DNA from 2 places in the Paenibacillus sp. G2S3 genome. Region 1 is predicted to be linked to the other one. Evidence: a T-box and tRNA genes for the amino acid it is inferred to sense, from the RefSeq annotation. Region 1 holds a T-box; the other holds one or more tRNA genes.

Region 1 (5,132 bases):
ACCGAGGCAGGAGCCATTTTGCGTGACCGTGCCCAACAAATTCTGGAGCTGGCTGATTCCACCGCCCGAGAGCTCAATGATTTTGTCAAAGGGTTAAAAGGGACCCTTGCCATCGGTACTGTATCTTCTTCCGGAGCTACCCTACTTCAAGATCGACTATGTGAGTTCCATAAAACATATCAAGGCGTTAAATTTGAAATTCATGAAGGAAATACCTTCAGAATTATCGACCTTTTGAACAAGGGAATTATTGAAATCGGGATTGTCCGAACTCCCTTTAATGCAACAAATTTAGAATGTCTTTACACACAAGCTGAGCCTATGATTGCCGTAATGACTCCAGAGTATGACTGGAAAACAGATGAAAACTTCGTTGAGATCGGTGAGTTAAAAGATAAGCCGCTCATTATCTACCGCCGTTTCGAGCAGCTTATCCGGGAAACCTGTCTTGAGAATGGCTTTGATCCGCTAATCTTCTGCATGAATGATGATGCGAGAACAACACTGCTCTGGGCGAATGCTGGTCTCGGCATCGGAATCATCCCCAAATCCGCTTTCGAATTAACGAGTAACCGTAATTTGATCTATAAAGAAATCAGTAGTGAATCGCTTCGCACGCGTGTCGCCGCTGTCTGGATCAAGGATAAATACTTGTCATCATTAGCTTCCAAGTTTATTGAGAGCTTCAAGAATGGTTAATAAACATCATTATTTACTCACTTGTTGTTGAATAAGCCTTTCTTCTTCTTCTTTAATACGACTAATATCAATTCGTTCAAACAACAATTGTAAATCAGTTACCTGTTGATAAGGGGGAACTGAGCGGGGCTGCCAATTCGGTAGCTCAAGCGATAGGAACCCCCTGATCTTCTCACAAGAAAACGGCAGAAACGGATGCAGCAAATTCGCCAAATTAGCGATAATTTGCACGCATGTATATATCGTAGAATCACAGGCATCGCGATCCTCTTTTACTTGAAGCCAAGGTTTTTCCCGATCAAAATACTGGTTTGCCTTTCGCACATAAGAGAAAATATACTCCAGCGCATCCTTCAAATCTCCAGCCTCAATGAGGCGTCCTGACTCCAGATACAGGAGCTCAATGTTATCTCTCCACACTTTATCTAACTTCCCACTCGGTACTTTTCCTTCATAAAACTTATCAACAAAAGCCAACGAGCGATTCACAAAGTTACCAAATGCTCCAAGTAACTCGCCATTATGGCTATAAATAAACTCTCTCCAAGAAAAATCAGTATCCCGCTTCTCGGGTCCGTTAGCAATCAAGAAATAACGAATAGAGTCAGGATGATAACGTTCTAGAATATCAGGTACCCAAACCGCCCAATTACGGCTAGTTGAGAACTTCTGCCCCTCAAGAGTTAAATATTCGCTGGATATAATGCGATCCGGTAAATGCAGACCTCGAGCTCCTAATAAGACGGCTGGCCATATCAAGGTGTGAAATGGAATATTGTCTTTACCATGGACATAATAAGCGATTATATCCCCTTTTTCCTCTGCCCAAAAATCCTCCCAGCTACCCCCAGATTGTGTGGCCCACTGCTTACTGGCTGATAAATAACCACTTACTGCCTCAATCCAAACGTAAATCTTTTTATCTTCAAATCCAGCTACAGGAACATCTACACCCCAAGATAAGTCTCTGGTAACCGCGCGATCCTGAAGCCCTTCCTTCAAATACCGTTTGGTCAGTTTTATTGCATTTTCTCTCCAGCTTACTGCTTCATCTACATATTCCGTTAATTCAGATTGAAATTCAGACAAGCTAAGATAATAATGCTCTGTTGGCCGTTCTGTCGGCGTATTCCCACACAGCTTGCATGTTCTATTTAATAAATCAGATGGATCTAGAATCGTAGAACAATAATCGCATTGATCTCCCCGCGCCTGCTGGCCACATACCGGACAAGTCCCTTCCACATATCTGTCTGGCAAAAAGCGCTGATCCACCTCGCAGTAACATTGCGCTATGGTTTTTTTATATAAATGCCCATTCTTTAGTAACTCTAAAAATAACTCTTGCACGACCTTGTGATGCTGCTGTCGATCCGTTCGAGTATATAGATCATAACTAAATCCCAACTGTTCAAAACACTGTAGAAACTCCTCATGATATCTGCTGGCAAAAGCTCCGGGAGTGATTCCTTCTTTGGAAGCCTGAACCGCCACTGGTGTGCCATGACAGTCACTGCCAGACACATATAAAACGTTATCTCCCTTAGAGCGAAAATAGCGTGCCAGCACATCCCCAGGCAACACACTTGATAATCTTCCAAGATGCAAAGATCCATTCGCATACGGCCAAGCACCACCTATAAACACATTACTCATTAACCTTCTCCTCCTTTTTTTAGACAACAAAAAAACTCCCATCCACAAAGGACGAGAGTTCTACTCACGTGTTACCACCTAATTTTATAAATGCCTCATGACATTTACCTCTTCAGGTACGACGTTAATTAACGTTTATACCCTAGCACTGTAACGGATGCAGGTTCCGGCGCAGCCTACACCCCAAAAGGGTTCGATGCGCAGCTCTGAGACCATATTCCCAAGGGTTTTCTTTACTCCTTTTCAGCGACCGGAGCTCTCTGTTGAAAGAATTGCCGTGGTACTCTTTCTCTTCTTAGCCTTTGAATATTCAAGTTACTGGAAATAATACTGAATTTATCGAGTAAAGTCAATACATAGGCTCAAGCACAATGAATTCGCCATAGTTTTTATAAAAAAGACCACCCAATCGTACAATTGGATGGTCCCTATACTTTAAATTATTTCATGATTTTGCAAATATCATTAGTGAATTGAACAGGATCACTAACCTGCAATCCTTCGATCAACAGGGCTTGGTTGTACAACAGGTTCGTGTATAAACCGAGCTTCTCTTTATCGTTCTCAGCTGCCGCTTTTAAGGACTGGAATACTTCGTGATGGATGTTGATTTCGAGTACCTTGTCCGCTTGAACCTCTTGGCCATTCGGCATCGATTTAAGGATTTTTTCCATCTCGATCGTCAGCTCGCCTTCAGCAGAGAGACATACCGGATGTGTTTTCAAACGTTTGGAAGCTTTAACAGTTTTCACTTTGCCGGACAGGATGTCCTTCATCGCTTCAAAAAGCTCCTTGTTTTCGTTCTCTTCCGCTTCCGTTGGCTTGTCCGCTTCGTCTGCTTCGATTCCCAAATCTCCGCTGGATACGGACTTAAATTCTTTTTCCTTATAAGACAGGATCATCTTGATCGCAAATTCATCAATATCATCCGTGAAGTAAAGAATTTCATACCCTTTATCCGATACAAGCTCGGTTTGTGGGAGTTTTTCGATTCTGTCGATCGACTCTCCGGAAGCATAGTAGATATACTTTTGATCTTCTGGCATTCTTGACACGTATTCGTCCAGCGTGACCAGCTTCTTCTCCTTGGAGGAGTAGAACATCAGCAAATCTTGAAGTGTATCTTTGTGCATTCCATAATCGTTATATACACCAAACTTAAGCTGTCTGCCAAAAGCATTATAGAACTGCTCGTATTTCTCTCTTTCATCCTTCAACAAGCTTTGCAATTGGCTCTTCACTTTATTCTTAATGTTCTTCGCGATTAGAGTCAATTGACGGTCATGCTGGAGCATCTCTCTGGAGATGTTCAATGAAAGATCCTCTGAATCTACCATACCTTTTACAAAACTAAAATAGTCAGGCAGCAGATCCGCACATTTGTTCATGATCAATACACCGTTGGAATAGAGCTCAAGACCTTTTTCATATTCCTTTGTGTAATAATCAAATGGCGTGTTTTCTGGGATAAACAGGATTGCATTGTATACGACAGCACCATCAGCACTGATATGAATATGTTTAAGCGGCTTGTCGAAGCCGTAACGTTTCTCTACATAGAAGTTGTCGTAATCTTCTGTAGTTAGCTCGCTTTTGTTCTTGCGCCAGATGGGCACCATGCTGTTCACGGTTTGTTCTTGAACCACTTCTTCGAACTCGTTCTCTGTGCCTTCTTTTGGCTTTTGCTCCTTCACGTCCATTTTAATTGGGAAACGGATGAAGTCGGAGTATTTTTTAATGATGGATTTCAGGCGATATTCTTCCAAATATTCATCGTATTGATCTTCTTCGGTATTCTCTTTAATTTTCAAAATCACATCAGTACCAACCGAATCTTTCTCGACAGACTCGATAGTATAGCCGTCAGCGCCCTTAGACTCCCATTTAAAGGCCTCGTCGCTGCCTAGTGCCTTACTGATCACCGTAACGTCATCTGCCACCATAAACGCAGCGTAGAAGCCAACCCCGAACTGCCCGATGATGTTGTGACCATCTTTAGCTTCATTCTCTTTCTTAAAAGCAAGGGATCCGCTCTTCGCGATCGTTCCTAGGTTATTCTCCAGCTCCTCTTGCGTCATCCCGATACCTGTATCGGAGATGGTCAAGGTTCTGTTCGCCTTATCGGCAGTCACTTTAATATAATAATCTTCTTTATTGAAGACCAAGCTTTCATCAGCTAACGCTCTGTAATAGATCTTATCAATTGCATCACTTGCATTGGAAATCAGCTCGCGCAGGAAAATTTCCCGTTGTGTATAAATGGAGTTAATCATCATTTCCAGCAATCTTTTCGATTCGGCTTTAAACTCTTTTTTGGCCATGAATAAGTAGATCTCCTTTCAAAATAACCTTTTTGTCCAACACTCTGTGATTAGCACTCAAATGTGTTGAGTGCTAATTCTTCTTTTTATATAACATAAACTGATTTTGAATGTCAATATTTACAGCGTTTTTCATTAAATATTGCTAACTTTTTCTAATGATTTGCAAGTAACATTTGGGTTAGAAATTGTAACGGCTGGGACTTCCACTTCTTAGGGTGCATCAGAAGCTGCAGATCAAAGTGAATTTCTGAATGTGCAAAGGGCAGCTCGGCCAAGTTCCCCCGTTCAATTTCTTCCTCTGCAACAATTTTCGGTAATAATGCAATCCCAAGACCATTCATAACACAACGTTTAATCGCCTCTAGATTCGAAAGCTCAAAACCTATGCGGAATACGATCCCATGCTCTTTTAACAAATTCTCAAATAGACTCCTGTAAATACAGCTCTCTTCA
Region 2 (5,132 bases), 960 kb from region 1:
AAAATTGAGGTTGTGTTTTGTCGTTTCAACTGCATTTTTCTCTCCATACATTTTCTTTAGTTGTGCTTTTGTCATTCCAATTTCCGTACCCCGCTTCCCCCCCATAAGTTCCTTTTGATTCTGTTGGCAAATAGAGCAACACAATTTTTCCATTCCTAAAAATAGCAGATACTCCAGAGTCATAGTTTATAAACGGGAGCATGAGCTTATCTTCTTCTCCATTGCCCAACACCTTATCCACCTCTTCACGACTCATCCCATAACTCACGATTTCCTTTTCTTTGTCCAATTTAACAATAGCAAGATCTTCAGCTGAAATACTACTCTCCGTTGATCCGCAAGCAGCTAATACAACTAAAAACAACAAGGCAAGGAAACCGCGGCGCATCTTCATCATCCTTTGAATATTTTCCTGATTTTACCATGTAATAAAGAAAGAAAAAAGCCCACCAGCCGAAGCCAGCGAGCTTAATTAAATCCTTGCTTTAATCAGATACCAGAATAGCATCAAAGCTTTCTGGACCAACACGAATTGTCCCAAGCAAGTTAGACGAAACAAAAGCAGTATAAGTCAATTGCGGCGTTACTGAGGGATTAAAATCATCAGCAGAGAAAGTAATTACTTGTGGCGCCAATACACTTAGGTTAAAGGTCGATGTGGCTGAGTAAACTAATGGATCAGTAGGTAATGTTCCTCTTACAATGGTTATAGTAATCCCTAAGAAAGCCAAGGGCAGTTGTAATGATATAGTACCTTTCAAAATAACACGAGGATTGGTTGTCACTCCTTCTGATATAAGCCCTACTTGTCCGAATAACTGTGGAGTGTTTAGTAATGTAATTGGAATTGCAATAGAATTTGCATAGCTCGCATTCTGCGACGTTCTTCCATCAAGATAAGTTCCCAAATGAAAAACCTCCTTTTTATAAGATACAGTATTGTATGTCCTAAAGGGTTTTATAGTTTGGACCTTTCATCAGAGAAAAACGTTTGATTAAGAGCTTATTTACAATGAGAGAAATGAAATAGACCCCACCGACCATTTAAGGTTGACGGGGTGTTTTTTTATACACGCTTATGATGGAAGTGTTGCAACTAAGAGCTTAACTATTGCTCAAGGACATAATAATTGGAATCCAGCATACTTTATTACCGAGCAAGGTACAAATAATCCTGGATATATTACAGGTGGATATGCATATGGCTGGGCAAAATGGAAAATGTCATCTACAGGCACTGTAGGAGCTCTTAGCAGTACTTAGACTGTAGATATTAAGGGAAGCAATGCTAACCATGTTTATAGAAAATTAACTACTGATAAAATTAATGGAAATGGTTATGATTGGACACAAATTCAACTATTAATTTAGCATGTAGTAGTATATTAATAACATTTATGTATCAAGGCTCAGAAGTTCTCTACAACTGAGCCTTGATTTTTATAATCATACAGACAAAAAATAATCAATAAGACTATAAAGTCATTAATATGATTATACTAATTATACAAATTATACAAGTCTGAAACAATTTTTATAGATATTATCAATAATTTCAGACTCTCCTAGTGATAATAACCTTCTTGCTGGCTGCGTCATAGATGACTGTAGCCCCTAATGCCTCTGCTACAGCTCGTGTCGGTGTATAAGTAGTGCCTCTACCATCCCGATTACATGACCATCAATGATTGCTTGGATAACCACATCTTTTTTAAGTTTGGCAGCGTCAGTGGCCACATCCAAAAATAAATTTTCCGTTAGCACTGCTGGCATGTTGCTCTCTCGTACCATGTGCAGAATATCTACCTTCTTACCCCGATTTATCACACCAACAGCAACCTTATTGAGCGTATCCATATTTTCTGTGTGCAGGACGTTTTGCAGTGCTACCGATGCGGTTGAGGCTTTTGTATATCTATACGTCTCAAAACCGCCAGAGCCACCCCCAGCGTTACTATGGATTGAAACCAGGATATCAGCGCCTGCTTTGTTGGCTAGATTTGTACGCTCTTTTAATTCCAGAAATACATCAGTGCTACGGGATAGCAACACCTGAACTCCATCATAATTTGTCTACATAAAATCGCCTGCAGCACACTGCCCACATTTAATCAATTAGTCAGTACAACTAGGATGATTGCGGCTAAAGTAACTGCGTAAATAATTGTCCAATCAGGTACCTTTGGAGTTTGTTTAAGGATATACCCAAGACTGAGTAATTTGTTTTAAATGATAAGCTGCTGCTATAAGGCTATATAAAGCTAAAATGAATTACTGAAGGTATGGACGTACTTGTACGTAAAGCAGGTATCAAAAAAATTAGTTTTCATGATCAGCGACATACACATACATCATTCTTATTATAGTTCTCGTTAGCAAATCCGTTGGCAATCTCAAAAACCTGGCCATTCCATTCTATTTTCTTAATATTTCTAAACCTACAGACAGCAAAAAACCCTTACAAAGTAAGGGTTTTTGATAAGTGGGCCCTGAGGGACTCGAACCCCCGACCAATCGGTTATGAGCCGACCGCTCTAACCAACTGAGCTAAGGGCCCGGATCTAAAAATATCCGAATGTACAATTGCTGTTGTAAATAAATTGGTTGCGGGGGCAGGATTTGAACCTGCGGCCTTCGGGTTATGAGCCCGACGAGCTACCGGGCTGCTCCACCCCGCGTCAGAAAAAATATTCAAACAGCGACAATAAATAATATACAGTACAAATTGGGTCTACGTCAAGGAAGAATTTATAAAAGTTCTCAAGGCAGAAATCTAACCCCGTACCTTCCTTTGCGGGATCGATAAATTTCTACAAAACGTGGATCATGATATCCGTAAATCCAGCCATCTTGCTCCAATCTTTTAGCCAAACAACCTGCTTGAAATCTGGTCCTGAACAGTTTCGCGAAGTATATCCAATTCATGATGCCCTCTTCTCCTTTTCGCAAATTTATGATACACCGCTCTGAACTTATCATGCCCAAGTTCCACAAAATAAGCCACCAGAAAACTGGTGGCTAGGGGCATATTCCAGAGTCATTCACCGATCGAGTCGAAATAGACCGTGGGATCTTTTTCAAGTGTATCCAGCATGGTATTCCCTTGCTTCTCCCAAGCTTTGAGTGCATTCTCGACGGTTTTCTTACCCTGATAAACATCAATGAATAGTTGACGTCCAACATCGCTAATTCGGCTAATCCCAGGCTTCTGCATCTGTAAATTGATCAATAAAGGATCCGTTGCAGGTAAAGGCTTAAGCGTATAAAAAGCTTCCAAATTTACAGAAGGGGTTTGAGCGGTAATATAATCCTTACGGGAAGTCAGTTCACTCTTGTTATGGGCTTTAATTTTCGCAACCTCATTACTGTTGACGAACTTAATCAAATCCCAGGCATCTTCCTTATTAGTAGCCATAGAATTAATAGCCATCATATTACCAAGCCATGTTCCAATGGCAACATCCGGTTTTTCCTGAAAGGTAGGTACAGTAACCACGCCCCATTTGATGGGACTGTAATTTTTGATCTTAGCAGCATTACGGGCCACTCCCGCCAGTTCATTGAGATAACCATATTCTCCAACGACCATTGCTGCTTTTCCTGTGAGGAACAGATCGCCTTGGATTGGACTGTAGGTATTCCCTTCTGTTCCTGCAAAATCCAGCCCATTTAACTCAGGTACAATTTGTTTCTTAACCAACTGGCTGTAAGTAGTCCAAGCCTGATTCCACTGTGCAGTATTTACAGTCATGTGCTGACCCTTATTATCGTACATCGTAAGTTCTAGTGGTGCGACATAGCTCTGCATATCCCAAAATGGATCACTTAAGTAACGGTTCATTGAGAACCCGTATATCCGAGTTTCTTTATTAGATGACTTCTTCGTCACCTTATCTGCCAGCGTAAACAGTTCATTCCAAGTCATCTTATCCGTCGGATAGCCCACACCAGCAGCATCAAAGATTCCCTTGTTATAAAAAAGCGCACTAGACGAGAAGATCGGCGCCAACGCATAAAGACTTCCTCTACCCAGCTCACGAACTCCATTCAGCATTGTAGGCGCCATATTGCTTAAATCATACTGATCACGCGCTATAAGCGGCTCCAGCGATTGAACAAGATTATGATCCACCAAACTCTTCACTAATGCGCTATCACCGACGATCACATCAACAGGCTTATCCCCGCCCATAATCGCTCGGATATTTTCCAAATTATCAGAACTTGCGTCTGAGGAGGTGTTATTGTACCGAAGGTCATTCGTATCTATAGCCGGAATGATCTCCAATTTGATTTCTGGATGCTGCAATTCATACATATCCGTAAACTGCTGACGAAAAAACGAATCGTCCTCTCCAGACCATAGACTCCCAATACGCAATACACGTTGCTCCACTGGAGCTTTAGAAGCCTCAGCCCAAACCGTATTCCACCCATCTGATATTAGTGGTAGTAACAGCGCAGCGCACAACCCAAAGCTTAACCAGCGGCGCCACAGCCGTTTATTGTTGTTTATATGATTCATTATAATATCCTCCCATAAAATACTTGATTCCTCTACATCTTATGGATAAATAATCCATAACCTAGTAACAGTATAAAGCTTTAATCAAGAAGGGAAGTTACAGGACGTTTAAAGTTATACTACGATTTCTTCATATTATTCTCATAAAAATGTTACTAGGAGCTTATGCAAAGACACGATCTCCACTTTCCCACTAACCTGCTATCCTTCCTATGGTCGGCACAATCGGACCACCTGCGACTGAATAGTTGCACTTTCTGCAATTATTAGAGCTTCATTTATTTTGTTTCCCCTTTTAATTGCACTCTGTGCAGTTAAAAGACGTTACTATGAGCTTTCGGCAGATACTAGGCTGATTATAATTGCACAAAGTACAACTATAGTGCCGATTCCTCTAAGGAGAGTTAGTTTAAGTGTACAAAATACAACTATTCGTGTCTTGGATGACAGTTGAGTATGTTGTGTCCCTCTTTTTATTCGCACTCCTCACAATAAAAAAAGCCCCCCACTAAAAGTGAGAGGCTCGCTTAAACTATACTCATTATTTAAAATTAAACACCAAATGATGACGGATCTTTTCTCCAAGACTTCAGTGCTTCTACGTCCG

What was found. A T-box is a leader RNA that pairs with one kind of tRNA and senses whether it is charged. The one in region 1 lies ahead of metG (methionine--tRNA ligase), so its partner is inferred to be a tRNA-Met.
Region 2: it encodes a tRNA-Met, which carries the amino acid that the T-box ahead of metG (methionine--tRNA ligase) is inferred to sense. The anticodon was not compared.

The regions. Positions count from the first base shown of each region.
Region 1 covers NZ_CP126095.1:4,081,931-4,087,062, forward strand. The annotation lists gene QNH28_RS17825 (LysR family transcriptional regulator) at 1-699, shown strand, start outside; gene metG (methionine--tRNA ligase) at 709-2,355, opposite strand; T-box leader at 2,400-2,661, opposite strand; gene htpG (molecular chaperone HtpG) at 2,796-4,676, opposite strand; gene QNH28_RS17840 (LysR family transcriptional regulator) at 4,832-5,132, opposite strand, start outside.
Region 2 covers NZ_CP126095.1:5,044,122-5,049,253, forward strand. The annotation lists gene QNH28_RS22200 (hypothetical protein) at 1-75, opposite strand, end outside; gene QNH28_RS22205 (hypothetical protein) at 26-397, opposite strand; gene QNH28_RS22210 (hypothetical protein) at 486-908, opposite strand; partial or broken gene QNH28_RS29660 (hypothetical protein) at 1,556-1,615, opposite strand; gene QNH28_RS22215 (N-acetylmuramoyl-L-alanine amidase) at 1,627-2,049, opposite strand; tRNA gene QNH28_RS22220 (tRNA-Ile) at 2,484-2,557, opposite strand; tRNA gene QNH28_RS22225 (tRNA-Met) at 2,602-2,678, opposite strand; gene QNH28_RS22230 (hypothetical protein) at 2,761-2,925, opposite strand; gene QNH28_RS22235 (ABC transporter substrate-binding protein) at 3,038-4,525, opposite strand; gene pyrE (orotate phosphoribosyltransferase) at 5,077-5,132, opposite strand, start outside.